Regions from separate parts of the Paenibacillus sp. EB106-05-06-XG162 genome, predicted to be linked through region 1. Evidence: riboswitches for the same ligand, from Rfam matches in the RefSeq annotation. Region 1 holds a riboswitch; the other holds the start of a gene.
The links. Region 1 has a riboswitch for glycine ahead of AC3WU2_RS16665 (amino acid permease). Riboswitches for the same ligand answer to the same signal wherever they lie in the genome.
Positions count from the first base shown of each region.

Region 2: linked by a shared signal. The riboswitch ahead of gcvT (glycine cleavage system aminomethyltransferase GcvT) and the one ahead of AC3WU2_RS16665 (amino acid permease) in region 1 are both predicted to bind glycine.

Region 1 is NZ_JBYTDT010000007.1:103,251-119,372, forward strand. It holds gene AC3WU2_RS16630 (ABC transporter permease) at 1-1,060, shown strand, start outside; gene AC3WU2_RS16635 (HAAS signaling domain-containing protein) at 1,124-2,170, opposite strand; gene AC3WU2_RS16640 (PadR family transcriptional regulator) at 2,172-2,522, opposite strand; gene trpB (tryptophan synthase subunit beta) at 2,792-3,952, shown strand; gene AC3WU2_RS16650 (YciI family protein) at 4,107-4,454, shown strand; gene AC3WU2_RS16655 (RNA polymerase sigma factor) at 4,462-5,685, shown strand; gene AC3WU2_RS16660 (helix-turn-helix domain-containing protein) at 5,786-6,823, opposite strand; glycine riboswitch at 7,268-7,347, shown strand; gene AC3WU2_RS16665 (amino acid permease) at 7,505-8,893, shown strand; gene AC3WU2_RS16670 (agmatine deiminase family protein) at 9,030-10,169, opposite strand; partial or broken gene AC3WU2_RS16675 (GyrI-like domain-containing protein) at 10,245-10,529, opposite strand; gene AC3WU2_RS16680 (ABC transporter ATP-binding protein) at 10,637-11,491, shown strand; gene AC3WU2_RS16685 (ABC-2 transporter permease) at 11,484-12,140, shown strand; gene AC3WU2_RS16690 (GntR family transcriptional regulator) at 12,137-12,502, shown strand; gene AC3WU2_RS16695 (hypothetical protein) at 12,574-12,957, shown strand; gene AC3WU2_RS16700 (DUF8821 family protein) at 13,221-13,685, shown strand; gene AC3WU2_RS16705 (DNA alkylation repair protein) at 13,787-14,494, shown strand; gene AC3WU2_RS16710 (SAM-dependent methyltransferase) at 14,524-16,083, shown strand.
Region 2 is NZ_JBYTDT010000001.1:935,736-951,857, forward strand. It holds gene gcvPB (aminomethyl-transferring glycine dehydrogenase subunit GcvPB) at 1-726, opposite strand, end outside; gene gcvPA (aminomethyl-transferring glycine dehydrogenase subunit GcvPA) at 723-2,075, opposite strand; gene gcvT (glycine cleavage system aminomethyltransferase GcvT) at 2,072-3,199, opposite strand; glycine riboswitch at 3,303-3,402, opposite strand; glycine riboswitch at 3,406-3,500, opposite strand; gene gcvH (glycine cleavage system protein GcvH) at 3,708-4,100, shown strand; gene AC3WU2_RS04050 (MarR family winged helix-turn-helix transcriptional regulator) at 4,386-4,820, shown strand; gene cls (cardiolipin synthase) at 4,869-6,314, shown strand; gene AC3WU2_RS04060 (Cof-type HAD-IIB family hydrolase) at 6,375-7,193, opposite strand; partial or broken gene AC3WU2_RS04065 (LacI family DNA-binding transcriptional regulator) at 7,364-8,341, shown strand; gene AC3WU2_RS04070 (GrpB family protein) at 8,357-8,899, shown strand; gene AC3WU2_RS04075 (LacI family DNA-binding transcriptional regulator) at 9,478-10,542, shown strand; gene AC3WU2_RS04080 (Gfo/Idh/MocA family protein) at 10,552-11,823, shown strand; gene AC3WU2_RS04085 (histidine phosphatase family protein) at 12,000-12,596, shown strand; gene AC3WU2_RS04090 (HAD family hydrolase) at 12,621-13,346, shown strand; gene AC3WU2_RS04095 (DUF817 domain-containing protein) at 13,343-14,137, shown strand; gene bluB (5,6-dimethylbenzimidazole synthase) at 14,224-14,883, opposite strand; gene AC3WU2_RS04105 (DUF2164 family protein) at 15,099-15,347, shown strand; gene fucU (L-fucose mutarotase) at 15,453-15,887, shown strand; gene AC3WU2_RS04115 (amidohydrolase family protein) at 15,884-16,122, shown strand, end outside.

The sequences.
Region 1 (16,122 bases):
GATACAATCGATTGTATCCCTAGATGGCGTCACGGAATATAACGTGATTCGTGAGGCGTATAAGAATGCTTGGGTCGATGAAGCGTTCATCGCCGATGAATTGAAAGAGAAGGTAAAGAAGGACAAGAGCTTACTGCAAGACGGCAAATACCCTTACGATATTAAGATTCATGCATTGGACGATTCGAGCCTGAAAGCCTATGCCAGAGCGGTCGGCGCAGATTACGAACAGCTGATGGATCCGAATCATCCTGCCGCGATCGTGGTGGATAGGATTCACTACAAAGATATGGACACGGGAAAATACGTCCAGACGAAGGCCATCTATACGAATGTCGGAGAGCATATCGCGTTAACGAACTTCTATAAAGAAAATGGGAAAGAAGCGAAGGCAAACGAAGTGACCGTTGCCGCGTTGACGGATCAAGCTCCGATGGGGATGAGCCCGATAGAAGTAGGCGGGTTAAATATGATCGTGTCGGAACGCGTCATGAATCGATTGGCAGACGGCGATCTTGGTAACGTTCAGATGTACCTCCATTTGAAAAGTACGGATCCGCTGCGAACGCAGCAGGAAATCGAAGAGATGCAGGAGACCAATCTGAATGTCTACAATGTATATCAATCCAGAAAAAGCGAAGAACAGCAGATTCTATTGATGTCCGTCTTTTCTTATGGTTTTATCGTATTAATCTCTGCGATTTCCATTGCGAACATTTTTAATACGATCTCGACGGGCGTGTCCCTTCGCAAACGAGAATTTGCGATGCTGAAATCCGTCGGCATGACGCCAAAGGGCTTTGCGAAAATGATGAATTATGAAAGTGTTTTTTACGGGGTTAAGTCGCTGCTGTTCGGGCTTCCCGCCAGTTTCGTCGTGATGTATCTGATCTATAGAGCATTTTCTAACAAATTCAGCTACGGGTTCACCCTTCCATGGATGAGCATTCTGTCTGTCATTGTCGCCGTATTTGTCATAGTCGGTTCCGCCATGTTATATTCCGGCGCGAAAGTGAAAAAGGAAAACATTATTGATGCGTTACAGCAAGAGAATATATGATAGCAATAGGCCCTGACTTGATTGAAGTCAGGGCTTGTTTCGTTCTGGTGAGTCTCAACGCCGCTACGCACGCGGATTTTGTTTTGTGATTGTAGAGGGCGATGATTTTGCTCGGTACCAGGCAAAGGACTCGGTTATGATATCGAGCAATGCAAGCACGACGATGGCGTTTACGAGCCATTCTTTCACCCTGGGCCAGTTCGACACTAGGGTTTTGAAGTCATTTCCATCGGTGGGTAGAAGGTTCGAGGCGGTCAAATCTTGGATGAAATGAGGATTCCATAGCGCTTTATCCGCAAGCATGATGCACACAAGTATCGTTGGAATAATCGTCATCACGATATGGAAAACCAGCAACTTGCTCGATCTATAACGCACAATAATTCGGACGATTTGCTTCATAATGATAAATGCAGCCACGATCCACAGAAGCGGTGAGTAGTGTCGGAATACATCGATGTTCAGGAACGGAACGGTCGTGAGCACGCCATCGTGGTTCCTCCAAATCCCGAGCAGATCGGTCAAATAGAGACAAACCACCATGACCACAATGGTAAAAAAGATGCCTAAGATTGGCCTTCTCCTTTTGATTTTCAGCTCTGCGTCCGGAATCTGCGGCAAATCGGAGGGCTTCCACGCTTTATTCCTGCTGCTGTTACTGGAGGTATTTCTCCGCTGCCTATACTCCATCCAAGCGAATACAACGGTGACCCAAGCGAATCCTTGTGCAACACCCGTAACTAGAGAGGTCAGGTAGCTTGTCACCGGGTCTAGCATCCCCGAATGTGAAAGGAATGTCTCGATGGTGAAAACAGCGGTAATTCCTATGACAATCGAGGCCAACACAATCTTGAGCGTAGTCAAGTAAGTGTCGATCAACATCGGGCCGATCAAGTAACGCTCATACCCACGATACTTCGCGGCCAGCTCATTCGGAGGGCCTAGCTCAAGCAGCACGCTTTCGACATCATCTTTAGATACTTGGCCAGTCGGTATACGCTCCTCCAGCATATCTTCAATCAGACTTTGCAACTCCTGTTTAATATCCTCTCTTTGTTGCTCGGGCAAACGCTGTGTCACCGCATAAATATAACGGTCAATGACTTCCATGCTACTCTCCTCCTCCAAGATCAGTCAAAATGACATCCATGCTGGCGACGAGCTTCCGCCACTCCTGGTACAGTCCCGTATATACTTCCTTCCCGAACGGGCTGAGCAAATAGTATTTACGAGGACGCGAATCATTCGTATCCCATCTGCTCTCGAGCAGCCCTTGCTTCTCCAGTCTACGAAGCAAGGGGTACAAGGTGCCGGGATCAACGGCGATTCCTTTTTCCTCCAATAAGGGTACGAGAGAATAGCCATACCGCGGTTCGGACAATTGACTGAGAACACCAATGACAATCGTGCCTCGCCGCAGCTCGCTTAATAAACCCATTATCGTTTCATTTACATCCGCCATATGATCAGCTCCTGGAAAATATTATACTGTGTACCACACACTATTGTAAATGGAACAGTATCATTATTTTTACTTGAGTATTCATGTAGCGAATCCATTAAATTCAAGCTGATTTTCCTCATCATGTTCGTGAGCTCCATCTTGGATATCGGCGAGGAGGTCATTGCAGTTTTCTTGCATTTTGAATGGTTTATACTCATCAGAAGCTGGATTTCATGGTAATATAGTATGCAAACATTACCAATTCATAGTGATGGAGGCGCATACGTATGGACCAACAATTGCAGCAAGAGGGGTATTTCGGGGAGTTCGGGGGCAGCTTTGTTCCGCCGGAATTGCAGGAAGTGCTAGATTATTTGAGTGAGCAATTTTACAAGTTTCGAGAGGACCCGGAATTCAAAGAAGAGCTTAGCTATTACCTGCGTGAATATGTTGGTCGCAAGAGCCCGCTAACGTATGCAGAGCGGCTGTCCGAAGCTTGGGGCGGACCCAAGATTTACTTAAAGCGTGAGGATTTGAATCATACCGGCGCGCATAAGATTAACAACGCGATTGGCCAGATTCTGCTCGCGAAGCGGATGGGGGCGAAGCGGATTATCGCCGAGACCGGTGCCGGACAGCACGGTGTCGCTACCGCAACGGCCTGCGCCATGTTTAACATGGAATGCGTCATTTACATGGGAGCTGAAGATACGCGTCGCCAAGCGCTCAATGTGTTCCGGATGGAACTGCTCGGCGCAACTGTTATTCCGGTTCATAAAGGCCAGGGACGATTGAAGGACGCGGTGGATGAAGCGTTAGACGATCTGGTTCGCAACTACCAAAATACATTTTATCTGCTCGGATCTGCAGTTGGCCCGCATCCATTCCCGACAATGGTCAAGCACTTCCAAGCCGTCATCAGCGAAGAGTCTAAGCAGCAGATTATCGAGAAGGAAGGCCGTCTGCCGGATGCGGTGGTGGCCTGCGCAGGCGGCGGCAGCAATGCGATTGGCGCATTCGCACACTACATCGACGAGCCGAGCGTTCGCTTGATTGGTGTTGAACCGGATAAAGCGCCATCCTTAACCCAAGGTGTGCCTAGCATCATTCATGGCTTCAAATGCTTAGTTCTGCTGGACGAAGAAGGTCAGCCGCAGAAGACCTATTCGATCGCTGCGGGGCTCGATTATCCGGGTATCGGGCCGGAACATAGCCACTTGAAAGTGACAGGACGGGCCGAATATGCGACCGTCACGAATGAGGAAGTACTGGAAGCCTTCCAGGAGCTGTCCCGCACGGAGGGCATCATTCCTGCTCTAGAGAGCGCGCACGCGGTTGCATACGCCAAGAAGCTGGCACCGACGATGAGTCGGGATCAGATTCTCATCGTGAATCTGTCTGGCCGTGGGGACAAGGATGTTGAACAAGTGTATCAGATGCTCAAATAATAGACGTGAGTGCAGTGGCCGCCAGGGAGTTGATCTGGCGGCTTTGCCGGTTTGCTTTTAAAATTTTTTTCTTGAAATGTAGAAATCGGATTAACCGAAACGACATTGTAGTGAAGTCGAATTCTAATACGGTTTTAAAGGGAGGAGCTTTCGCATGAATTACACTTTGATGTTTTACGAGAGTCAAGAGGATTTTGCGGCAAGGACGGATCTAGCCAAGCAACAAGAATACTTGGCAGGCTGGACGCACTACGTGCATGCTTTGCGACAGGCAGGAATCGTGGTATTCGGTTCGGGTCTATGTGCTCCTGAGACAGCTGGGACGATGAAACGGCGCGGCGGTGAGATGGTGGTTCAGGACGGACCATTTCCCGAGACGAAAGAACAGCTTGGTGGGATATTCGTGATTGATGTTCCGGACTTTGATACTGCGCTAGAGTGGGCTGCGCGAGGGCCGGTCGATACGGTTGAGGTCAGACAGAATCTTCCCGCGTTGAAGTAATCATTCTATGGACACGAATCAGGTCATTGAAGAAACGGCACGTGATGCTTATGGGCGATTGCTCTCCTATATGGCTGTAAATTGGCGGGACCTGCACGCTGTCGAGGATGCCATTGGAGACGCTTTTCTCGCTGCGCTAGAAACCTGGCCCAAGGTTGGCGTTCCGGATAAGCCTGAAGCATGGCTGATTACTGCCGCCCGTAGGCGGCTGATCGACCGTGCCCGCCGCACCCGTATTTCCGAAAATTCGCTGCCGACACTCCTTGCCATGTCCGAGGATGCGCAACGTCTTGCTTCTTCAAGCGCTGACTTTCCGGACGAACGATTGAGGATGATGTTTCTATGTACGCATCCGGCAATTGATCCAGTGATGCGTACACCGCTTATGCTGCAGACGGTGCTTGGCATCGATGCAGCTCGAATTGCGACTGCATTCATTATCAAGCCCTCCACCATGAGCCAGCGTCTTACTCGGACCAAAGCAAAAATTCGTGCTGAGCGGATCACTTTTGAAATGCCTGATGCAGAAGAGATCCCGGATCGTCTCGAATCCGTTCTGGAGGCCATTTATGCTGCCTACGGGAGCGGGTGGGATGAAGCAGCCATTGCCGGTTCGCCTCGCAGGAGATTGGCGGAGGAAGCGATCTACCTGGGAAGGCTGCTTCTCCAATTCGTTCCCCGTGAACCGGAAGTTCAAGGTCTGTTGGCGCTCATGCTGCACTGCGAGGCGCGCCGTGAGGCACGATATGATGACGAGGGGAACTATGTTCCCCTCTCTGAGCAAAAATGTACGCGATGGGAACAAGGCTTGGTCATGGAGGCGGAGCGTTATCTGCATACCGCATCGCAAGCTGGTGGAATCGGCCGCTTTCAACTCATGGCCGCGATTCAATCGGTGCATGCGCAGCGATTATGGACTGGACGTATCGAGTGGGAGGCGATTGCTCAGTTATACGAGGGCCTCATTCGTATGCATCCAACACTGGGCGCATTAGTCGGACGTGCCGCCGCGGTCGCGGAGGCATATGGATCGGAACGCGGTGTGACCTTGCTGGAAGCTATTCCATCTGAAGAAGTGGTGAATTATCAGCCCTATTGGGTGCTTGCGGGGCATTTGTACAAGCGGATGCATCGAATAGAAGATGCCCGTTCTGCTTATAGCCGTGCTATTGGACTAAGCATAGACGGTTCTGTACGACAATTTCTGAGCCGCCAAGTTTCCGCGATATAAATGTAGCATCGATATAAAATCTTTTAAGGCACCCTGCTAGGGTGCCTTAACTTGCTCGATGAGTGCAGCCCCTTCCGTATTAGCGAAAGGGGCTAGTCGTTCATTTTTTCAACAAGGTCTTAAAATGTTCTATTTCACCTTTATGAGAATCAACTGTCTTACCCTCTGTAACGTTCCAGTCACTTTCCAATAGCGCAATGATTTCTTCAAGCTTATCAATCGATTTATCGTATTTTCCTTGAATTTCATAGATGTGCGAAATGGCGATCAATGCATCCGTATATTTAGGATTTGGTTGTAGCTCGTGACCTTTGGAATAGCATTCAATGGCTTCGTCATATCTGCATAGTTTCGCCATACAGTCTGCTCTAGAGGACCACGCCCGCCAATCCTGCGGATACAGTTCGGTCATCTGCTCCCAGAGAATAAGTGCCTGAGGCAGGTTACATTCTTCCTTGCATATCAGACCTCCGTAGAGTTGATACAAGTAACTTGGATGGAATTCATTCAATCTTTCTAACGCTTCTTTAGCCTCTGCACATCTGCCATCTGCAAGCAAGTAGTTCATCAGCCACACATAACCACGCCAGTAATCTGGATGATTTGTCACAAAATTTGTATAGTACGCGATGAGTTTATGGCGGTTGGAGAAGTTCCAGTCCAATATGACTCCATTCTCGGCATCTCGTAAAGCGTTATGATTCCTTTTATGAGTTGGAGATAGTATCAGTGCATCCTTGGCGAAATGGGAAGCCAATTCACGGTGCTCCCCTGAACGATGAATGTGCAACTCAGCCAGCAATGTGAGACATTGGGCTTGCTTTTCGTCATCATTAAGTTTTTCCTTAAGGAATTGTTCAGCATAGGTAAAATCCTCTTTTGATATAAAATGTTCATTACTAATCATATTTTCTATTCGTTCTAAATGGGTATCATCGGTTAATGCAAACAGCTCGTCAATGGTAACACCTAAAATCACAGATAGCCTTGGAAGCAATTGTATGTCAGGCATGGTTACATTGTTTTCCCACTTGGATATGGCTTGGGAAGATATATTCAGTTGTGTCGCAAGTTCTTCTTGGGTCATTCCTTTTTGTAAACGAAGTGCCTTGATTTTTTTGCCGATCTCAACATTCAATGGATTTAACCTCCCGTTTCTATCTTGTCGACTAGTCAATTGCATTATAACTTTTTGTATAAAATACCCTCAATGACCGCTTGGTTAAACGAATGAGCTTATCCGTTACATTAGTTGTTTTATAGCTTACTAAGCTTTTATTTTTTGAGAGAATAAGCAGTTTTCCTTACTTGTAAACTTGCCGTTATAGACAGCGCGGAGAACCGTACCACAAATAGGCACGTTGACAAAACATTTGAACGTGATTAGTATTAGAAAATATTTAAATTAGTTGTGAGAAAACCACTATCGAGGTTATTCAAAGATGAGCGACCGCGTTTAGAGGTAGGTTTTATCGCCAAATAGAATTTTTTAGTTTCGATATGTCGAAACTTTTATAAATTCTATTGTGGTAAAAAACAAAATAGTAAACAAGCTATGATTGCTATGGATCGTACTATAGCAGGAGCAGCTTCTGGAGAGACCGTGGAATTCCACGGCGCCGAAGGGTTCACAATCTCAGGCAAAAGGACAGAAGAGTATTAAATATCTACTTTGTTATATTTGAATAGGTATAACAAGTCTTATTTATTATTCTTTTGATCAAGAGATTGGAGCGCATCCAATCTCTTTTTTTATGCGTGAATAATTGTTAATTACTTCACATGAATGGTTTTTTACTTGAATAAGGGGGAATATGCTATGGCACAACAGGAATTGAAGAGAGGTTTAGAGAATCGGCATGTTCAACTTATTGCTATTGGCGGAACCATTGGTACCGGGTTATTTTTAGGATCAGGCAAAGCGATTCAACTGGCAGGGCCATCCATTATCTTTGCTTATCTTATCGTGGGTATTGCCATTTTTTTCGTGATGAGGGCACTAGGGGAGCTCTTGTTGTCGAAAGTCGGGTATCAATCTTTTACAGACATTGCTGAGGACTATCTTGGACCACGGGCCGCGTTCGTAACCGGATGGACCTATTGGTTCTGTTGGATCATGACGGCCATGGCCGATGTGATTGCTGTCGGGGTATACGTGAAATATTGGTTTGATATCCCGCAGTGGATCCCTGCAGTCATCTGTTTAATCATATTATTATCACTCAATCTATTAACGGTTAAAAGTTTCGGGGAATTGGAATTTTGGTTTGCTCTAATCAAGGTCGTGACAATTCTGGCGCTGATTGCTATTGGTGTTGTGTTGCTGGTCATCGGATTCAAAACAGATGCAGGAACGGTGAGTGTCACAAATATTTGGGGGAACGGGGGATGGTTTCCAAACGGAGTTTCGGGATTCTTACTTTCATTCCAAATGGTTGTTTTTGCCTATGTCGGTGTGGAGCTAGTGGGTGTATCTGCAGCGGAGACAACCAATCCGGAAAAAAATATCCCGTCGGCGATTAATAAAATTCCGTTAAGAATTCTATTCTTCTACGTCGGTGCATTGATCGTCCTATTATGCATTAACCCATGGACGGAACTCAATCCATCCGAAAGTCCTTTTGTTAAAACGTTTGCTTTGGTCGGGATTCCTATTGCCGCAGGAATTATTAACTTTGTCGTACTAACGTCAGCCGCTTCAGCTTGCAACAGCGGGATGTTCTCAACAAGTCGGATCTTATATAATTTGAGCAAGAAAGGCCAAGCTCAAACCGGTTTTGCCAAACTAAATAAAAATCATGTACCCAGTAACGCGTTATTCATATCTACGCTTGTCCTATCTGTCGGAGCTCTTCTGAGTAAGCTTATTCCGGAGCAAGCTTTTGGAATCGTGACAACCACTAGTGCCATTTGTTTTATCTGGGTATGGGGTGTCATTCTAATTTGTCATTTGCGGTATAAAAAAACACAGCCGGAATTACAGGCAAAATCGAAATTTAAGGCACCGTTTACGCCATTTATTAATTATGTTGTCCTAACGTTGTTTGCCATCATTCTCATGATTATGCTGTATGCTGAAGAGACGCGTCCGGCCTTATTGTTGACACCAATATGGTTTGTTCTATTATTTACTTTGTATGCGAGCAGAAGAAGGAAGGAACAGCGTAACAAGCTATCAGGAAAGAATCAACAATCAACAGATGCCTGACCTATGCGATGCTAGTGTTGTATTAACGTGCCTTTTGATTTCTCGGAGTAACTTGGCCTTGCCGCAGGCAAGGCCTGTTTCTGCATGTATGACTAACATACATGAGTCATCTTCCTCACAAATGAAAGAAACGCGATCATTTTAAATTAACGGGTTGCTGTTGTGTAACACAATGAATCATACCACCATCTTTATAAAGTTCTCTCACGTCAATGCCAATAACCTTACGGTCAGGGTATAGTTTCTGGATGGTATCGTTAGCTATTTTGTCATTAGGATCATGATAATTTGGCACTAATACAACGGTATTTCCAATGTAATAATTGATATATGAACCTCTGTACCCCAAATTTTTTCCGTTATCTAGCACGACATTGTTTTTGGTAATTGGTAAATACGCATATTGATAAGGCTTGTCAAAGGCATTCTTAGCGTTCATTAATGTATTAATATCCTTATTGGAGACGCCCCATTCTTCTAAATCCTCTTCTTTCATTGTAATCAGTGTAGATTTATTATAAAACTTAGCAAAACCATCAATATGGAAATCTGTAATATCCAGATCTGGTACACCATCTAACCAAATAAAATTCGTAACACCAAGATTTTCTTCTATCACTTCTTCAATTTCTGCTTCTGATAATTTAGGATTTCTATTTTTGTTCGTAACCGCACTACGTGTCGATAAAAATGTACCATGACCATCTAACTCAAATGCGCCACCTTCAAGTACGACTTCATTGAGATCGATGCGTTCCATACCCAACTGTTTGCTTAGTTTGTTCCCAATGGAGGCATCTTTTTTATACGGGGTTTTCTTGCCCCATCCATTAAAGCCCCAGTCCATAAGTTTAAGATTTTTATCTTTGTCATATACAAAAATCGGAGCCGTATCTCTTGCCCATACATCGTCCGTAGGAATAATATAGAAGTCAATTTTGTCCATATCTATACCCTCATCATATAGAAGATCATAAATATATTCTTTTTCGTATTTATCGTAGGCGATAATATGAACATTTTCCCCTTCGCTTAGAGCGCTTGCCATCTCGATCCAAATGGATTCAAGCTTTTCTTTATGACCATTACCATAGGTAAAGTCATGAGGCCATTGCAACCAAGTGCCTTCATGCTTGCTGCTCTCATCAGGCATGGTGTAGTAACCTACATTTTGTTTTTTCATGTTTTGACCCTCATCCGCTTTACTTTGCGTACACCCTAATAAGATCCCAGCCATTAATAAAGCCCCAGTGCACAATACAATCATCTTATTCATGTTCAAATCTCCTTAAGTTCTAGTTGCTTTCTCTTGTAGTAGAATAAGCTTTGACATTGTGTCAAGGTCAAGCCATTATTGTCTTGCTTCGTTGATGATGGGAAAACAGACTTGTGTCACATACTCCTCCACAGGGCAGTCACATTCTGAACCTTTCAAGTAAGTTTCATAAGGCGGCCCATTCAAATCGTAGCCATTGTTTTCTATCCATTCTTCAAGCGCCATATGCGCGTACCCAATATAGTCATAGCTTCCGATATGCAAGGTCGTAGCAACAAACTTTTGGGGGAGTGTTTTTATTTCCCAATCACATGATGCATCTTCGTCATTTCCCTGCACGATCGGGATCATCAATTCTAAGCTGAATAAAAATATCCAAAATTAGGTTAAAAAACAGTTGACTTCATAATTCCCCTCATGGTACATTGTGCATGCACAACATACACAATTTGATGAGGAGGTACGGTATGCTGGCATTAGACATCCGAAATTTAAATAAGAAATACCCCAATTTTCAGTTAAAAGACGTATCGTTTCAACTGGAAAAGGGCTATATTATGGGTTTTATCGGAGCCAATGGCGCAGGGAAAACAACCACGATAAAATCGATTTTGAAAATGATTCATATCGATAGCGGTGAGGTGTGCATTTTGGGTAAGAACATCGCCGAACACGAAATCGAATTGAAGCAAGAAATCGGATACGCATTCGGCGACATCGATTTCTATACGCGCAGCAAGGTGAAAACGTTGACCAATGTCATTAAGAAGTTCTACAAGAATTGGGATGATGGAGCCTATTACAACTATCTGAGAAGATTCAAATTAGATGAAAATAAAAAAATAGCCGAATTGTCGACGGGGATGAAAGTAAAGTACAGCTTAGCCCTTGCTCTATCCCATGGCGCGAAGCTTCTCGTCCTTGATGAACCGACAAGCGGACTCGATCCGGTCGCTAGAGACGATCTGTTAGATATTTTTCAAGAACTCATCGTTGATGGCGAAATCAGCATTCTTTTCTCTACTCACATTACATCCGACTTGGAGAAATGCGCTGATTATATTACGTTCATCGAAAACGGGCAAATTATCGCCAGTTCTGAGAAAAACGAATTTATGGAGTCGTATCGTTTACTTAGTGGTAGCGAGAGTCAGTTGCAACAAGTGAAGGACCAGTTGATTTCCTACAAAATCAATTCTTTCGGCTTTACGGGATTGATCCATTCCAGAGACTTCGACCCTTCTTCCGATATTAGAGCAACGACGCCGAGTCTTGAGGAGATTATGATTTATTTCGCGAAAAAGGAGGATATGTATGTATAACTTGGTGATGAAGGATTTGAAATTAGGAGTAAATCCTTGGTTCTTTGCACTTCCTTTACTCATGGGCGCCTTAATGCTTGTTCCTGGTTGGCTCTATTTTCTCGTCCCTCTGTATTTTTGTTGGATAACGATACCGAATATGTTTGCCGGGTTTAGAACGCAGAACGATTTGATGTTTACCACGATGATGCCCGTAACCAAAAAAGACATCGTGAAAGCCAGGGTAACCGTTATTGTCATCCTGGAATTATTACATCTTGTTCTTGCGATGATCTATGGCATGATCACGATCCGCCTATACCCGAATCTGACCTACTATTTCTTCGCACCGCATATGGGTTTTTGGGGACTATGTTTTGTCATGCTCGCGATCTTCAACGTGATCTTTATATCCATGTATTACAAGACCGCGTATAAGTATGGCGGGGCGGCGGCGGCATCCATTACGGCCGCTATGCTGTTTGCCGGAGTTGCACAATGGCTCGGAATCCAGAATTCTTTTATCTCTGACACGTTCAATGGTAGCGGAGTTGACAATACGGCGCTTCAAATATCGATTTTGATCGCAGGAATCGTGATATTTATTGCATTCACTATGATTGCTTATCGCATTGCGGTCAAACGGTTCCTAAAAGTTGAAATCTTATGAACGTATCGATCTCGAATACATCTGAAAAACCGATTTATCAGCAGCTTTTCGAACAGATCAGCGCTCAAATTCTGAAAGGTGAGTTAGAGAGCGGTTATTGTCTGCCACCCATTCGACAAGCTGCCCTGGAGCTTCGTGTTAGTGTCATCACTGTAAAGAAGGCTTGGGAAGAACTTGAACGAAGCGGTTTGATCAATACCGTAACAGGTAAAGGGTGTTTTGTAGCCGAATTCTCGTCAGATGAGAAGCTGCGAATACGCAACGAAATGATCCTGAAGCAAATGGAAAGCGACACGGCATACTACAAATCCTTTGGCCTCACCCTAGATGAAGTAATTGAGCTGCTGAAAAAGATTTATTAACAGCCTCTCTATACTGTCCGGTCGGTGGCAAGTGTACTTATTCAAAAATTACACAATGGAGTTGAATCGTCATGAAAGGGTTAGATAGAATTTTTCTGATCGGAATGTTGCTGCTTGTTGCCGGAGTTTTGTGGGCGTTTACGATGAATGGCATTGGAACAAAAGAGTGGATTTTGTTATTGTCTGGAACTGTGTTGGGCATCGTAGCCGGGATGGTTCAAGGATGGGTACTAAATCTCAATAAACGAGGGAAAATCGGATCGGGCATGAAGATATTCGGAATAGTTGGAGCAATCATCTTGCTTGCTGCTCTGAAAGTCACAATAAATATTTCGATTCCTTCGTATTTAGCTACGAGTGAGAATGGAATCTGGGTGTCAATTGTTTTTGCCATTGGAGGCCTTCTCCTCGGACGCTCATACTACTCCCGCCTCTCGGGAGCCTCGGTAACATGATCTCGCTCGGCATGATCAGGTTGGTTGGCGATGAGAGTCTTCGGATTATTAGATGATTTTTGACAAGGCGCCCAAATGGGCGCCTTTCATTTGGCTTTGACGCAATTTTATTGGCGGGAAATCATGAAGACGCAACAACGTCGAATATTTAAAGAGGTTTTTGTTAATACCAGTCTATGTAAGCAATTTTCTCTTATATCATTTTTGGTATACTATTTGGTAGATAAGAGGACTAATTTGAAATTTGAGAAGGAGAGATGGAAATGTCGTATATCGTTGATTTTAAGAATGTGTCTACGGTTGGTTTAGAGTCTTCCCCAGTAGCAGAAGCGCTTGCTGGTTTACGTGCGAATGAAGCCCGTTACTTTATGAACAAATACAAGCATGAATTTACGGTTGTACCCGCTAGCGAAAGTCAGGAGACCCTCGATTATGCGAACCGCATTTTGAAAGAAGAACGTAATATTGAGTTTGCGGCCAAACCTTTAGAAACATCACGTTTTCAAGTGGAAAATATCCAATTTGCCTACGTTTTCTACGAGGATGGTCTTGCGATCAATGTCATGTATACGGTGGATGACCCTAAGAAGCGGGCTGTTGGTTTTAAGCTGTCTGAGGGAATGGAAGTGCCAAAGGAGTTAGAAGAGAAGTTTAAGTTTGCTAGGCAGAAGTCTAAACTAGCCGGAACCATTCGGGGCTCGTTTTTTGTGATTAAAGGACAATATTAAAGTAAGCAAAGCTCCCTCCACCATTATGGCGGAAGGGGCTTTTATGTGCCATTTATTTCTTTGCATCGTGATAGTATTTCATTAAAAAGGAAGTGCGAACAATGAATCTAGAAATGGTCATGCAAGAGCTTGAAGCTCTCGGCAAGGAACGCACCAAGAAAATATATCAATCCAATGGCGCGCACGAACCGCTTTTTGGCGTGGCTACGGGCGCGATGAAGCCCATCTTTAGGAAAATAAAACGCAATCAACCTTTGGCCGAGCAGCTCTATGCCACAGGGAATTACGATGCTATGTACTTTGCCGGGGTGATCGCGGATCCCAAAGCCATGTCTGAGGCGGACTTTGAACGGTGGATTGATAGAGCTTATTTTTATATGCTGTCGGATTATGTGGTAGCAGTAACTTTGGCAGAAACGGATATTGCACAAGAAGTTGCCGATAAATGGATTGCAAGCGATATAGAGCTGAAAATGTCGGCGGGCTGGAGCTGCTACTGCTGGCTGCTCGGGAATCGTCCAGACAGTGAATTTTCCGAAGAGAAAATTGCTGATATGTTGGAACTTGTAAAAAATACGATTCATGATGCTCCTGAACGCACGAAATACGCGATGAATAATTTCATGTACACTGTGGGCGTATCCTATCTGCCGCTTCATGATAAGGCGGTGGAGATCGCGAAGGAAGTTGGCCCGGTGGAAGTCAATCGCGGTAGCGCAAAGAGCAAGTTCTTGAACGCTTCCGTTAATATTCAAAAGGCGGCAGATAAAGGGCAGCTCGGCTTCAAACGAAAATATGTAAGGTGTTAGTCCAATAATGGCGAAAAGGATAAGAGTGAATGACAAATAATAAAGAACAACGTTACCGTTTTAGTGAAGCACCGATTTGGGATTTGCAGCGCACTTATTATGAAGAAAAAGGAATGAAGGCCTGGAATAACGACCAAGTTCCTCAATATATAACGAGTAATCCGATGATCGCGACTTCCTATGCAGAAATGATATTTGGGTTTCTTCAGGATCGGGCCAGTCAGGAACATGGATCAGATCCTGTGTGGATTGTGGAGCTTGGAGCAGGAGCGGGACGATTGGCTTACCACGTATTACTTGAGTTATGTCGATTGAGAGATTATGCGGGGATGTCGTTACCTCCGTTCCGTTACATTATGACCGATCTGGCCATGAACAATGTGTTAGCTTGGAAAGAGCATCCCGCCTTACAATCCTTTATTGCGGAGGGAGTACTCGATTTTGCGCGATTTGATGCTCTTCATGATACAGCTCTGAACCTGATTGTAGCTGACACAACCATTCGTGAGGGGGATTTAACACAACCTTTAATCATCGTTGCAAATTACTTCTTTGATAGTATTCCACAAGAGTTGATTTATGTCGGTAATGGTCACATTTACGAAGCGGATGTGATTGTCGAGAGTCCTGAAAATATCGATTCACTTCAACCGTCAGAAGCGTTAAATCAACTATCTTTGCATTATGAGCATCGGCGGGCACCGGAATATGAACAAGAAACCTACCCTTACCGTGACATCATTGCCGTGTATCAGGAGCAGTTAGAAGATTCGCATATTTTATTTCCCGTTGCGGCCTTGGCTTGTTTGGAACAGTTGAATCGGTTGTCTCGGAAGGGCTTTCTATTAATAACAGCAGATAAAGGAGATCATCTGCTTGATAACTGGAAATTCTCCGAACCGCCAGAGTTGGTACTACACGGAAGTTTTTCTTTAACGGCAAACTACCATGCTATTCAGGTTTATTATGAACAAAGAGGAGCTACGGCTTTATTTCCCCCTCATCACTATAAGAACATCAATGTGGGTTGTGTTCTCAATTTGGATATGCCGAAGGATTATGCGAATACAAGATTAGCTTATCGTCGATTTATTGAACGCTTTGGGCCGGACGATTTTTTTAGTATGAAGGAATGGGTAGATCGCAATATAGATAGCATGCAACTACAGCAAATATTAAGCTTTTGGCGTTTAGGTGGATATGATGCGGAATTTCTGATTCAGAGTAAGAAGCAGATCTCTAGTCTGCTGCCAGATGCGAACGATGAAGAAATGTTGGATCTATTAAGAGGCATTCAGATCATGTGGTCATCGTATTACGTCATGGCGCAGCGTTATAACTTAGCACTTGATGCTGGATTGATCCTGTTTGAAATGGAAATGTACGAAGATTCTAAGCGGTTTTTGGAAATATCGATGCATTCGGACCAGGATCAAATGGCATCAACCGTAATTTATTGTCTGGCGATTTGTTGTATCGAGTTAGAATTAGACGAAGAGGCATTGCAGTACACGCGAAAGTTATTAGAACTTGAGCCTGACCATGAAGAGGCACTGGCATTGCTAAGCCATTTGAATAGAGGATACTGAAACCCAATTTAGTATGCACATAGTCTGTATTTAAAAGAA
Region 2 (16,122 bases), on a different contig from region 1:
ATAGAGAAGACCGCCTGCTTCATGCACGATACGAGCAATCTCTACGATCTGCTCCTCGAAGAGCCCAAGTGTGTTCGGATTGGTGAGCATCAAGGCTGCCGTATCTTGACCTACAACAGAACGGAGGGCTTCAAGGTCAACATGTCCACGAGCATTCGAAGGAATCGTGATGGTCTCGAAGCCGGCGACGGTTGCGCTAGCTGGATTCGTACCATGAGACGTGTCCGGCACGATCACCTTGGTACGTACTTCGCCTCGGCTCTCATGGTAGGCTCGAATCATCATGAGTCCCGTCCATTCCCCATGCGCTCCCGCAGCAGGCTGAAGCGTGACTTGATCCATCCCCGTTAACGCCGCGATATCTTGCTGAAGGGTGTACATGAGGCCTAGTGCGCCTTGGATGCTCGCTTCCGGCTGGTAAGGATGGATCTTAGCGAAGCCTGCAAACCTTGCAACATCTTCATTGATCTTCGGATTATATTTCATCGTACAGGATCCTAATGGATAGAAGCCATTATCGATCCCGAAGTTCCGACGCGAAAGGGCGGTATAATGCCGGATGACATCGACTTCATAGACCTCTGGCAGCGCCGCAGGTTCTGTGCGTAAGAAGGATGACGGAATCATTTCTGATAGGTTAACTTCAGGGACATCGCATTCAGGCAGTGCGTAAGCAACGCGTCCTGGTTGACTTAACTCGAAGATTAAAGCTTGGTTCTGGCTCATAGACATGCCTCCAAACGCGCTACGAATTGATCGATCTCATCTTTGGTTCTCCGTTCGGTTACAGCAACTAACAGATGTCCTTGCAATTCTGGATAGGCAAGACCAAGATCATACCCGCCGAGGTAACCAGCAGCAAGTAATTGTTCATTGATTTGAGTGACGTTCGCTTCTTCTGGCAGCTTGATGACGAATTCATTGAAGAACGGAGATGTGTTGGCGATAGCAAGCCGTTCTGAATGGCGGATTGCATTTGCCGCATAGTGCGCTTTCTGGATATTCAATCGCGCTACATCTTGAATTCCTTGCTTGCCCATGGTGGACAGATAGACGGATGCGCATAAAGCTAACAGAGCTTGGTTCGAGCAAATATTGGAGGTCGCTTTTTCCCTGCGGATATGTTGTTCTCTGGCTTGTAAGGTCAAGACAAAGCCACGCTTCCCATCGCGGTCAAGGGTCTGTCCAACGATACGACCCGGCATTTTACGCATCAAGGCTTCTGTTACTGCGAAATACCCGCAAGTAGGACCGCCAAGCGATGCTGCAATTCCGAATGGCTGCGCATCCCCGATGACGACGTCAGCACCCAACTTGCCAGGACTTTCAAGCACCCCGAGCGATAGCGGGTTGCTACTAACGACGAGTAGTCCTTTGTGTGCATGAATCATATCGCCAATCGTGCGAATATCTTCAATACAACCGAAGAAGTTAGGGGACTGGATTAGAACTGCCGCAGTGTTAGTTGAGATCATCGATTCCAGGTGCGAAAGATCCGTTACGCCGTTCTGAACATCGATTTCTATGATGTCCAGATTCAACCCGCGAGCGGAAGTCTGTAGAATTTGACGTGCTTCGGGATGAACGGCCCGGGATACGATGAGTTGTTTTCTTCTCGTCGCGCTAGCTGCAAGAGAGCCAGCTTCTGCGAGGGCCGTTGCTCCGTCATACATACTTGCATTCGCGACGGCCATGCCTGTTAACTCACAAATATAAGATTGAAATTCGAAAATCGCTTGCAGTTCGCCCTGACTGATCTCGGGCTGATAAGGTGTGTAGGCGGTATAGAATTCAGAGCGGGAAATGACATGATTGATGACGACAGGGACATGATGATCATAGATGCCTGCCCCGAGGAAGCTTGTATACCGGTCAAAATCAGCATTCTGATCGGACAATTGCTTCATATGGCGGAGTAAAGATATTTCATCCAGTGCTTCAGAGATGGGAAGAGTGCCTTGATAGCGTATTTCTGTCGGGATGTCTTGGAATAATTGTTCCATGGAATCCATTCCGATGACTTGTAACATGTCGGCTTGGTCTTGTGGTGTCATAGGCAGATAGCGATGTTTCATATTGTTTTCGTGCCTCCTGTCGAACGTGTCTTGTTTCGATAGAATGGAGCGGGTACAATTTTGGCGCGGAGCAGTTTGCCGCGAATTTCTACTTCGACTTCGGTATCTATGGCCGTATATTTCGTATCGATCAATGCAAGACCCAGATTTCGTTTGAGTGTAGGAGATTGTGTCCCCGTCGTCACTTCGCCAATCCGGTTTCCGTTCGCAAAGACGGGATAGTGGGATCTTGGGATGCCGCGATCGACCAGTTCAAGCCCCACTAATTTACGAGACAATCCTGATTGCTTCTGGTAAGCGAGTGCTTCCTGTCCAATAAAATCCCCTTTATCAAGTTTAACGAACATTCCTAGACCAGCTTCGAGTGGTGTGATTTGGGCCGATAATTCTTGACCGTAGAGCGGCAGCTTGGCTTCAAAGCGCAACGTATCGCGAGCGCCGAGTCCAGCTGGCACGAGTCCCATCCCTTGACCTAGTTCTAACAGTCCATTCCACACAGCAGGGGCGTCTGAATCACGAACATACAATTCGAATCCGTCTTCCCCGGTATATCCTGTACGCGAGATGAGTGTTCTTACCCCGCAGACAGACGCTTCTTTCATGAACTCAAATCCAGCGAGCCCCGCGATTGGTGTCTCCGTTGCTTCCTGTAAGATCGCTTCCGCCAGAGGGCCTTGGATGGCGAGGAGCGCGGTCTGATCGGATACATTCTCTATCTTCACGTTGCTAGGCTGATGAATTTTGAGCCAATCCCAGTCTTTATCGATATTGGAGGCGTTGACGACAAGCATATAATTCGACATCGATAGTCGATACACCAATAAATCATCGACGACACCACCTGTTGGGTAACACATGCAAGTATACTGTGCTTGACCATCTTGCAGCTTGGTGACGTCGTTCGTCGTCATATGCTGGAGAAAGGCTTCGGCATCTTCGCCAGTGACGATAAATTCGCCCATGTGGGAGACATCGAACAAACCGGCTTGTTGTCGTACGGCTTCGTGTTCTTTCTGGATGCCAAGAAATTGAACAGGCAATTCCCATCCGCCAAAGTCAATACATCTTACACCGGAATGGTTAGCGTAGAGCGGGTAGAGTGGCGTTCTGCGAAGCTGAGTCATGCATTCACCTCATCTGATTGGATTGTGTAGATCGCACGCGATAACAACAAAAAAAGACAGGCAAAAGAAACGATAGATGCCGCTACGCATCCCATTTCCTTCGCTCTGTCCTTTGTACCTGAGAGTTACCTTATGGGCTGGTTCTCCCATAAGTTTCCCCTTGGGTGATTCGATCGGCTAGAAGTCTCGAATACTCTCCAGAGGTGCGTCCGGTAAAGGTCCTTTTGCCTGAGAGATTCACCTATGCAGGCTTACTCCTTCGGCGTTACCTAGGTTCGGTAATCTCTCCCGTTACCATCATCCGCTATTATTATTCCATTACTCCATTAATACTCGACCGTTCACTACCTTGTCAATCAATTTTTTGGTAATGAAAATAATTTAATGCCGGATATTGACAGTCTTGTTCTCGTTGTTCTACGCTAATAGGGAATTAGACCTCCGGAGCTAAGACAAGCAAACAATATGCAATCCGATACAGTGACATTTCGAGAAAAGAGGCGTTCAGATGAGTGAAGTAAAACCAAACTTGCGGTACAGTGAAGAGCATGAATGGGCTGAAGTGATCTCGGAGAATACGATCCGAATTGGCATTTCCGATCATGCGCAGCATCAGCTGGGGGATATTGTATTCATTGAATTTCCTGAAGTCGGCTATGAAGTGACAGCAGGAGACAGCATGGGATCGATCGAATCGGTAAAGACGGTCTCGGAATTGTACTGCCCTGTTACAGGAAAAGTAACTCGCGTCAACTCGCAATTGGAGACAGAGCCAGAACTCGTGAACAATGAGCCTTATGCAGGTGGATGGCTTGTTGAGGTGGAGGTTGACGGTACGGCGGAAGATGCGGTTCAACATTTGTTAACGGCAGATGCTTATACAGAGCTGACTAAGGACTAATGGTATAGTGAATATTGAATATTTCTAAGTAAAAAGAGTTGATTCGCGGTGAGTATGCGGCGGACAGCTCTTTTTTGCCATGTCTCTCGTATATTGAAATATAACGGGGGATTCAACCGACTCCTGAGTATACCGTGTATGGAATAAGACGACACTGAGTGATGTATCCGATAATTTGCGATGGTGCTTATCTTCATTGACACTTCATCATGAACATGATAATTTTAGATTATCTAATTGTTGAAGATCAAAAATAATTTTGATAAGGGTTTTTGGGGAGGAACTATGGAGTCATATCTAGAAAGATTTCAGAAAGCAATGGATCTCGTACACAAGAAATTGAATAGTGAAGTGATGGAGAAGCTTCCCGCTGGGATTACGCCGCCTCAAATCATGATGCTATTTCGTTTGTACAAACTAGGATTGTGCAAACTATCACAGCTCGCTGAATGTCTGGAAGTGAAGCCAAGCTCGATTACAGTCATGATCGATCGACTGGAGAAAAGCGGCTATGTCGCACGCCAATCCGATCCGAATGACCGTCGTATTGTACTCGTGCAGCTCACGGACAAAGGACGTGAAATTCTGAAATCAACAGGAAAGCTACGTGATCAAGCGCTTGAACCTTTAGTGCAAGACCTCACGAAAGCTGAATTGGTCACGCTCGTCGAGACATTTGAGAAGATCACCTCGAAGTTCACGAATCAGGATAAAGAATAGAACTTGTATCATGAAAATCAAATGGATTAGAAGGGCGGGCCAGACAGTTTGAATATATGGAGCTCGAGTTTTTCAATACTCTCAATATTGAACATGGTCCTGGCGATCGCGGTCATCTTCATTGAGAGACGTAATGTCGGAAATACATGGGCGTGGCTAATGGTCCTGTTATTTCTCCCAGGGATTGGATTTATACTATATCTCATGTTCGGTCAGAACATTAGCAAACGTAAAATCTATAAGATTCCCAAAGAACAGCATGAAAATATGAATCATATGGTTCGAGCACAACAACAGCTTTTCAGAGAGGGTCAGGTTAAGTTCCACGATACATCCATCACGGAATACCAGGATATGATCTACATGAATTTGTCGGCGGCCAAATCGATCCTTACGCAAGATAACGATATCACGATTTATACGGATGGTCATGAGAAGTTTGATGCGCTTATCGAATCGATTCTGCAGGCGGAGCATCATGTGCATGTGATGTATTATATCGTTCGGGACGATCATCTCGGGCGCCGACTGTTGGACGCACTAACGCTGAAAGCACGCGAGCATGTTCATGTTCGATTTTTGTATGATGATATTGGGAGTGCAGGCTTGTCGAAGGATTTCTTCAAACCGCTTATTGAAGCGGGCGGACAAGTCGCTGCCTTTTTCCCGTCTCGGATACCTTACGTGAATTTTCGATTGAACTATCGGAATCATAGGAAGCTGGCCATTATCGATGGGACGATCGGATTTATTGGCGGATTTAACGTGGGGGATGAATATCTCGGTCTAGATTCCCGTTACGGCTACTGGCGAGATACCCATTTGAAGGTGAATGGAAGCAGTGTGTTTCAGATGCAAGCACAATTTATTATGGACTGGGATCTGGCCTCGACACAGCGTCTAACAGAGATGGAGCAGTATTTCGTCCCTGTGGAGCGTTCGGGTCTTAATGCGATGCAGATTGTATCCAGCGGGCCAAATAGTACCCAAGAACAGATCAAGAATGCATGTATCAAACTCATTAATTCCGCGAAAGAAACGTTGTATCTGCAATCACCGTATTTTGTGCCGGATGAGACGATGCAGAATGCACTTCGGATGGCCATTTTGTCTGGGGTGGATGTTCGGATTATGATACCGGCTGTACCGGATCATAAAATCGTCCATCTGGCAACGTACTCTTACTTAGGAGAACTGCTTAAAATCGGGGCAAAGTGTTACCTGTATCAGAAAGGGTTCTTACATGCCAAGACGATGGTCGCTGATGGCAAAGTTGCTACCGTGGGTACAGCGAACATGGATATCCGCAGCTTTAAGCTGAACTTTGAGGTGAACGCGTTTCTATATGGGGGAGAGGCGCCTTCCAAGCTGCATGCTATTTTCGAAGAGGATATGGAGGATTCCATCCGTTTGACTCGCGAAATGTACGAAGGGCGGCCACGCAGGCATAAGATTGGAGAATCGGTGACGCGACTCATTTCCCCAATCCTATAATGCATCTGCGATGATTGAATCGAATATGGTTCTAGATTTCAGGAGAAACGCTTTATCGACCTATTGGGGCGACAAAGACGTTTCTTCTTGTTTTTGTAGGACAGGTGCGATTAGACCGAGCTTCACCAGCCCATAATAGATGCCGTCTTCATCGCATGATGTTGTGATCATGTCTGCCGCTGCCTTGGTCTCCGGGAGTGCATTGCCCATGGCGACCCCCGTTCCAACAAGTGAGAGCATCTCAAGATCGTTGTTATTGTCACCGAATGCATAGCTGTCTTCAAGTTCAAAGTTGCCGTGTTCTAACATTTTGGTAATACCAATGGCTTTGGAGCAGCCTTTGGGAAGAATATCTAACGCATACGTATGCCAAGGCAAAAATGTGAAATGGGGGAAACGGTCGATGTAATGGCTGCGCTCATCTTCTTCACAGAATACAATCGCTTGGTAGATCGGAGCACGCAGATGGAAGGTCGGATCAACCTCCGGATAGACGATTTTTGTGTCACCAAAAGAATCGCGAAGGTAAGGATGGTTCGCAACACTCGATTTGAAATCGTCATGACTCACATGGGCATACGGGTGATTATTGCGCTGCATTTCGATCTGAAGCTTGACAAGCTCTTCTTGCGGAATGGGATTGTCGTAAATAACTTGTCCTTCGAAGACGACATACTGCCCGTTCATTGCAACATAAGAATCGATTCCCAGCGACTGCCGAATTTCTTCGAACAAGATTGGAGTTCTTCCGGTTGCAATGGCTGTATATACGCCTTGTTGCTGAAGCTCATGAATGGCAATTCGAGTTGATGCTAGAATTTCTTTATTTTCATTCAGTAATGTACCGTCAATATCGAAGAATACGATAGGTCTTCCCATGGTAACATTCCTCCTCTATGATGATAAAAGAAAGGGTGCGGCCATGACGCCCAATGAAGGTAACGCTGACCGCATTTGATGACTGTACTTGATGTTACAACTTCATGATAAAATATGAAAAGCTTTTCAGGTCAAGAGTCTTTTTTCAGAAAAGGTGGTGAACGTGTTTCATGGCCAATATTAAGGAAATCGCAAAATTAGCGGGTGTATCGATTGCAACGGTATCACGTGTACTGAATCAGCATCCTTATGTGCGAGAAGACAAACGCGCCGCTGTCCTTGAAGCGGTGGAGAAGCTCAATTATTCGCAGAATATGAATGCGGTCCATCTCGTGTAAGGGAAGACATCGATGATCGCCGTCGTCTTGCCGTATGTGAATCACCCCTATTTTGGGGGGATTACTGATGGGATCGCCAATGCTTCCTTAGCGTGTAATTACAAGCTAATCCTATGTCAGACGGATTATCGTGCAGAAGAAGAACAGAAGGTGCTTGATATGCTTCGTATGAAGCAAGTTGACGGCATTGTTTTCTGTTCGAAAACGATGACATGGGATGAAATTGAACCTTATACGGTCTATGGCCCGATTATTGCCTGTGAAAATGCAGGGGATCGTGCGGTTTCATCCGTCTATATCGATCATTACGGCAGCTTCAAGCTGGGGATGGATTATTTGATTGCTAAAGGGCATCGGGAAATTGGATATTTCATCGGTCGCGGAGATAGCTACATTAATATGAACCGAAAGCGGGCTTATATGGATGCGCTTCAAGCGATTGGCGAGGAGCCTTACGCAGAATGGCAATTCGAGCGCATATTCGATTTTGAACGCGGGGTTGAAGTGGTTCGCAGGCTCTTAGCCATGAAGAACCGACCGACGGCGATCCTCGGGAGTGGAGATCATCCCGCTGCTGCGATCGTCGCAGAAGCTAGAAAGCACGGCATTCGTGTCCCTGAGGATTTAGCAGTGATTGGATCGGATAATCACCCCATTGCGGAGGTGCTTGGCATTACGACAATCGAACTATCGATGTATGACGTTGGGAAAAATGCCTTCGAAATTTTATTCGAACGGATGAATGATAAGTCGTTGCCTTCAACGCGAAAAGAGTTGACGTATCGGCTAATCGAGCGGTCGACGGTCTGAGGAAGGAGGGGTAAAATGGAGCCCATTGAAGTCGTGGTATACCGACCCGAATGGAAGATTCAATTCCTGGAGCTGGGAAGTGCTTTGCGAAGTGCACTAGGTGATAACGTATGGCGAATTGATCACGTGGGTTCGACTTCTGTGGTCGGGTTAGTAGCGAAACCGATTATTGATATTCAAATATCTGTTCCAAACTTGAGTGAAATGGAAACATATCAGACAATTCTGGAACGTGTAGGTTATCGTTACCGTGCAGATAATGACGACCTTAGCAAACGTTATTTCCGTGAGGTGCCGGGAAAGCCAAGAACCCATATTCATGTTCGTCAAGCAGGCAGCTGGTCTGAGCAATTGAATTTATTATTTCGTGATTATTTAAGAAGACATCCCGAAGCATGTCATACATATGGACAAGTAAAAAATCACCTCGCGGAGCTATATCGCGATGATCGCGAATCCTACGTTCGCGGGAAGGAAGATGTGGTCTGGGCGATCCTCAGGGAGGCCCATATCTGGAGTATGGCTGTTGGTTGGAAGCCAGAGAAATCGGACGCTTAGTTTTGCATGAACAGGTCCATCGATTTGGTCAGCTCTCTTACTATATTGCGGTACAAGATGGGGACGATATTACTGTGAAGCATGAAATTGAATTCGAGATGATATTACTGTGAAGCATGAAATTGAATTCGAGATGATATTGCGGTAGGAGATATGATAATGATGAGAAGGTCGAGCCCAAGGGCTCGGCTTTTTTAACGATCTTAAATACGAACTTATGTTCTGTTATAATGGTGAAAGTAGATAACAACGAAAAAAGTGGAGATAGCTGTTTCGCGTGGAATAAAAATACGTGTTTGCACATGATTGTCCTGCGTCCTCGCATCATCCATACGTTTGCGGTATCTACTTCCGTTATTCTCTAACCATCCATACCACATATCTAACTATTGCGAAAGCGGTACGCATCCGAAAACATCTTGACAAATAAAAACCAACAATAAAGAAATTGGGCCCAAATATACCCAAAAATATTCGTTGACACCTCCCAAAATGCCCCTTATATTTAATGTAAATCACCCAAATTTGGAGAAGGTAGAGACTCTAAGAGGATATAGAAGGTGTATGGGAGGTGGAACATGCCGTCTTTGAAGGATATTGCCCAAATGGTTGGGGTATCAATTTCCACGGTATCTCGCGTCATCAATAACGACACGAGTAAGCATATCAGCGCGGATACGAAGAACAGAGTATGGGAAGCTGTGAAAGGTTTGAACTATAAACCGAATGAAACACCAAGACGCTTGATGCAGAAAAAAATGAATCAAGTCGAACCAGAATCACAACCGCGAAGAATTGGATGTATTCTTTCACTTCCGAACAATAAGTATAACCATCCGTATTTCTCGCCCATTCTGGCTGGCATTGAAGATAAATTGAAAAGCCTGGGTTGTGTGCTGCATTTTATTCGAACGGAAGATGAGATTCGCGAAGATCTGAAGAATCTTCAATTAGAAGGTGATGGGAAGCCGGATGGCTTGATTTTCGTCGAAGGTGTCGAGAAATCGCTCTATCAGAGGTTAAAAGAAGTTGTTCCATACAGTGTTGGGATTGATATCTCCGATCCGACGGTACCCGTGATTGCATATGATCGTGTGATCGCGGCGAAGGCTGCGACCCAACATCTGATTGAACAAGGTCACGAGCAGATTGGTTTTATCGGTGGCGTGGGGCTAACAGGAGACATGACGAGGGAGAAAAGATTCCGAGGATATCGCGAAGCTTTAGAGCGTGCCGGTCTTCCGGTAAATCCAGATTGGATCATGAACTCGGAATGGGATGTCGATCTCAGCTATGCATGCATGAAAAATTTGCTTCACGAGCATCCGGATCATCTGCCTACTGCTATGTTCTGTGCGAGCGACATGATGGCGATTTCAGCGATGAGAGCGGTTACAGAAGTAGGTTTGAGTATCCCTGAAGATATTGCATTTATTGGTCTTGATAATATCGATTTTGCTAAATATACATCTCCAGCACTCTCATCTGTACATATTCCGAAATACGAGATGGGGCTGGCCGCAACGAAGACGCTTCTAGATTGGATGGACGGAGCGTATCCGATGCCCTTTAGAATGGTATTACCCTTTGAACTGATGATAAGAGAATCCTCTATTCATAGCCAAATTCTTATCGAAAGGTAGTGTACACGTATGAACAAAATTACAGCAATCCTATTAGGTGCAGGAGATCGAGGAGCTAGAGCCTATGGTCCATATGCCATCAATTTTCCACACGAACTGCAGATTATCGCTGTAGCCGAGCCGAATGAAGAACGTAGAGTGAGTTTTATGCAAGATCATGGCATCCCAGAATCGATGGCATTTACTGATTGGAAGGATGTCCTGAATAAGCCGAAAATGGCGGATGTCATGATCATTTGTACCATGGACCGCATGCATTATGAACCTACTTTAAAGGCACTCGATCTCGGTTATCATGTTCTGTTGGAAAAGCCAATGTCGCCAGAACCACGTGAATGTATCGAGATGGAGCTTGCAGCGAAACGTAACAACAGACTTCTAATCATTGGACATGTGCTTCGTTACACGAGTTATTGGTCCACAATCAAACGCTTTCTTGACGAAGGACGAATCGGTCAAATTGCTTCGATTCAACTGAATGAAAATGTCGAGCATATGCATATGTCTCATAGCTTCGTTCGAGGCAATTGGAACAATTCGGATGTGTCGAGTCCGATGATTCTCCAGAAATCCTGTCATGACATGGATGTGCTCTCATGGCTTATGAATCAGCCGTGTATGCGAATTAGTTCTTACGGATCACTGATGCACTTCAATGAGAAGAATGCACCAGAGGGTGCACCGCTTCGTTGTCTTGATGGTTGTCCTGCGGAACTTACTTGTCCTTATCATGCTGCACGTTATTACCTCGGTGAAGGCAAAGGATGGGCACGCAAGTTCACGTTAGACAACAGCCGCGAAGGCATTTTGGAAGCGCTTCAGACCAATAGCTACGGTCGATGTGTATACCATAGCGACAATAATGTCGTGGATCACCAAGTAGCGTCCATGGAATTCGCGGATGGTGCGACAGCAACCTTCAGCATGTGTGGGTTCACACATAATCAGACACGGACCGTTCAGATTATGGGTACCAAAGGCGAAATTCGTGGCGATATGGAGAATAACTCGTTCACGATTTATGATTTCTTGACGAAAGAGCAGCAGACGATCAAAGTCAATCCGGGCACATTCGGACATGGCGGAGGCGACGAAGGTATTGTGAGAACATTCCTGAAAGAAGTCCGTGAGTATGTCGGCGGTGAAGGTCTTACTTCGGCATCGGCATCAGTACGCAGTCACTTGATGGCGTTCGCTGCGGAAGAATCAAGATTGAATAACGGCAAAGCGATTGAGATTGATGCTTATTACAGAAGCTTCATTCCGGAAGGCGCAGTCTAGAACGTAACCTCATGTATATTCCATCAAGGGATCGCTCTCACCGGTACGAAGCAATAAGATGTACGGGTAGGGTTGAATGAGTTTTCCATGTTTTGATAAAATATAAAAATAGGTTGTGATAGAATAGGAAAGCTGAGAAGCTTTCCTTTTTATTGTTCATGGGGGAGGGAAATCGAATGAACAGACTTGGCTTAATTCGACATGGTGTTACCCCTTGGAATCAAGAAGGCCGATTTCAAGGTCATTCGGATATAGCATTAGCGCCAGAGGGGGTCAGGCAAGCAGAAGCGCTCGCGGCCAGATTGCGAGAGGATGAAGGGGCATGGGATCTAATCTACACCAGTGATCTGTCACGTGCTGCCATGACCGCACAGATCATCTCAGATGCACTCGGCATGAAGGAAATTCACTTCGATGCGCGTCTTCGTGAAGTGTCTGGCGGATTGCTCGATGGAACGACGGAGGAGGAGCGCGTCTCCAAATGGGGTGAGGATTGGTATGATTCTGTGACAACACTCGGATTAGAGACCGAAGAACAAAGTGTAAGACGAGGACTCCAATGCATTGAGGATATGGTGAGCCAGCATCCGGCCAAGCGAATTTTGCTCGTTAGTCATGGTACCTTTCTAAGCTACATGCTGAACCAATTGATGCCGAATGATCCGAACCGACCTCACTTAAACAACACATCACTTACAACGTTGATCCGAGATGCAGAGGTATGGCAATGTGAATTGTATAATTGTACGAAACATTTGGTGAATATATCATGAAAATCGCAACCAGGAGGTGCAGAGATGAAAAAGGTTTTGTTCTGGGACTTCGACGGCACACTAGGGGGCCGGATGGATGGTCTGAAAGGTAAAGCATGGAGCGCCTCGATATGGGAAGCATTGGTTGAACATCACTTGCAGCATGACGTAAATCGTGACGATATTTTGCCGCGGTTAGGGCAAGGATTTCCTTGGCAAGAGCCGGAGAAACCTCATATCCATCTGAACACCCCAGCATTGTGGTGGGCGCACATAGAATCGATCTTTAAGCAAATTTATGAGGATCTCGGTTTCTCAAATGATATAGCCAATCGACTATCCGCTACCGCGCGGATCAAATATGTGGATCTACCGATGTGGGAATTGTACCCCGATACACTGCCCGTGCTTCAATCGTTATCTCAACAAGGTTGGTCGCATATGATTGTATCCAATCATGTTCCAGAATTACGCACGATTGCAGCCCACTTAGGGCTTCAAAACGTGATATCTGAGATTGTGAACTCGGCAGAGGTTGGCTATGAGAAGCCGAATCCCGAAATATTCCATATTGCGATGAAGAAGGCTGGAACGCCTCATGAAGTATGGATGATCGGTGATAACATCGATGCGGATGTATTCGGCGCACGACAGGCAGGGATTCCTTCGATCCTGGTTCGTGAGAAGGATCCGAGGGCTGAGCATCAATTCGATGACTTCTATGGCGTAGCGAAGTTCTTGGCCGTACGTGGCACGACAGGGCACCAATGAGCAGGTTACGACAACTATGGTTATTCGGATGGAATCAAGCACTCTGCTGTATATTTCCTGTTATTATATTCTTAACGTTAGGCATTACGAAGTTCATCTCGCTACCCTACATCCATCGTTATGACTTGATTCTGCTGGTCTGCATCGTCGCGCAGATTGCCATGGTGAAGTTCAAGTTCGAGACGATGGACGAGCTGAAAGTGATCATGTTATTCCATTTGATTGGTCTCGCACTTGAATTGTACAAGGTTCATATGGGATCTTGGGCATATCCCGGAGAAGCGTGGTCTAAGGTTGGTGGTGTACCGCTCTATAGTGGGTTTATGTACGCTAGCGTAGCGAGTTATATTTGCCAAGCTTGGAGACGGTTCGATTTGTACTTGGTCGCATGGCCGCGGCAGGTGATAGCTGTAACCATTGGGGTAGGCATTTATGTGAACTTTTTTACGCATCATTTCATGATGGATCTACGATGGATATGGATTGTTTTGTTATTCATTGCCTTCTGGCGGACAAAAGTTTATTATACGGTGGGTCAAGTTCGCTATCAGATGCCACTTATCTTGTCCTTTTTCCTCATTGCGTTCTTCATCTGGATTGCGGAGAATATTTCAACCTTGCTCGGTGCGTGGAAGTATCCGGATCAGATGACAAAGTGGACCTGGGTACATCTCGGGAAATTAAGCTCATGGTTCTTACTAATCATCATAAGCATCATCATCGTTGCTTATTTGAAACAGATCAAGATGCAATCACGAGGTATGAAAAGAGAGGAAGTTCCTCGTGCATAGATGTTGGCAAAGCAAAGAACCACATCGCATCGGAGCTGGCGGCTCTCGCTGTTATGCGGCTCTAATTCATATACTGATCATGATCGTTACGTCGTTCTTGGCGTTCCCCATTGGTCTTGATAGATTAGTTCATTCATTGCACGACGTCGCTCCCAATCGTGAATTTCGAGCAAAGGGCGATCTGGGTAAGAATCCGTATATCCTAGGGATAGCAGAGCTACAGGATCGATATGTGGTGGAATACCGAGAATGCGGCGGACATCCGGTTTCTTATAAAAGCTGACCCAGCCCATCGCGATTCCTTCGGCGTAAGCAGCAAGCCACATATTCTGAATCGCGCAGCTCACGGACATCATATCGGTCTCAGGAATGGAGTTTCGTCCGAGGACATGATCACCTGCTCGTGATGGATCACAGGTTACGCAGATGGTCAGAGGTGCTTCCTGAATGCCAGCAATTTTAAGTGCAAGGAATTTTAGATCACGGTCTGTATCTTCATAATGAATGGCAAGCGCTCGGCGTTCCTTATCGACGATGTATGCGAGATCATCCTTCGTCTTCTGCTGCTCAATCATGATGAAATTCCACGGCTGCATAAAGCCAACGGAAGGAGCATGATGCGCACTCTCTAGAATGCGTTCTAGCGCAGCTGAAGGGAGGGGATCGGGTAGAAATGATCGTATATCCCTGCGTTTGAAGATCGCTTTATAGACACCTTGCTTCTCTTCTTCGGTTAAGTGTTCCATGGATCAACCTCCATTATTGAATTGTAGGATGCGTATCTCAATTCTAACGTATGACCGATAGGATCACAAATGGCACGGTGTAGTGGTTAAATAAAAAGAATAAGAGTTAATTAACGAGATTAAATAAAAATATGTTTTTTTGACGAACACAGTCGTGTCAGGGGTTTTGGTAGTTTGTTAATGATATTAACTATTAGTTAAAAAGGAGAATGAAGATGTCCTTACCTGTTAAAATGCCCAGAGAGCAAAAAGAGATGATTATTCGCAATGTTCAGTTGTTTTTTGAGGAAGAGCGTTCTGAAACGTTAGGAAACATTGCTGCGGAATCGATCGTTGATTTTATGCTTAAGGAGCTAGCACCTCATCTATACAACAAAGGGGTAGCAGATGCGAGAAACCTGTTGATGCAGAAGATGTCGCAAATCGAAGATGAGTGCTATGCTTTAGAACAACCGATTCGTTAGTATACATCAAAAATAAACATATTTAGATCAAAAATCATAATACCATGCCATGATCTGTACGTTATAATAAAAGCATTACTAGATTAAGGAAAAAGGGTGACCGACATGTTGAAAGGGATTTCATCAATCATTTCGCCGGAATTACTAAAAATCTTAATGGAGATGGGGCATGGAGATACAATCGTACTCGCTGATGGCAATTTCCCATCCGCAAGTCATGCTGCGCGCCTCATTCGTGCAGATGGACATGGCATACCACAATTGTTAGATGCGATTCTCCAGCTTATGCCGTTAGATACATATGTTGAACATCCGGTTGCGCTCATGGATCTTGTTCCGGGAGATAACGTGGAGACCCCGATTTGGGATGAATATCGTGCGATTGTGCAACGTCATGAAGGACAAGACGTATCGTTCGAGATGATTGAACGGTTCGCATTCTACGAAGAAGCGAAGAAATGCTACGCGGTCGTCGCAACAGGTGAGCGTGCGCTGTATGCGAATATCATCTTGAAGAAAGGGGTTATCGCATCCTCATGACAGCCATTCGAATTGATGCGCATCAGCATTACTGGTCGATTCAAAGAGATGATTATGGTTGGTTAACACCGGAACTACCGACACTTTATCGAGACTATCTTCCTACAGATCTTGAAGCACTGCTTAAGGAGCATCAAATTAACGGCTCGATTGTTGTTCAAGCGGCAGAGAGTATCGCGGAGACGGACTTTATGTTGGGATTGGCTGTACAGCATCCTAGTATTCTCGGGGTTGT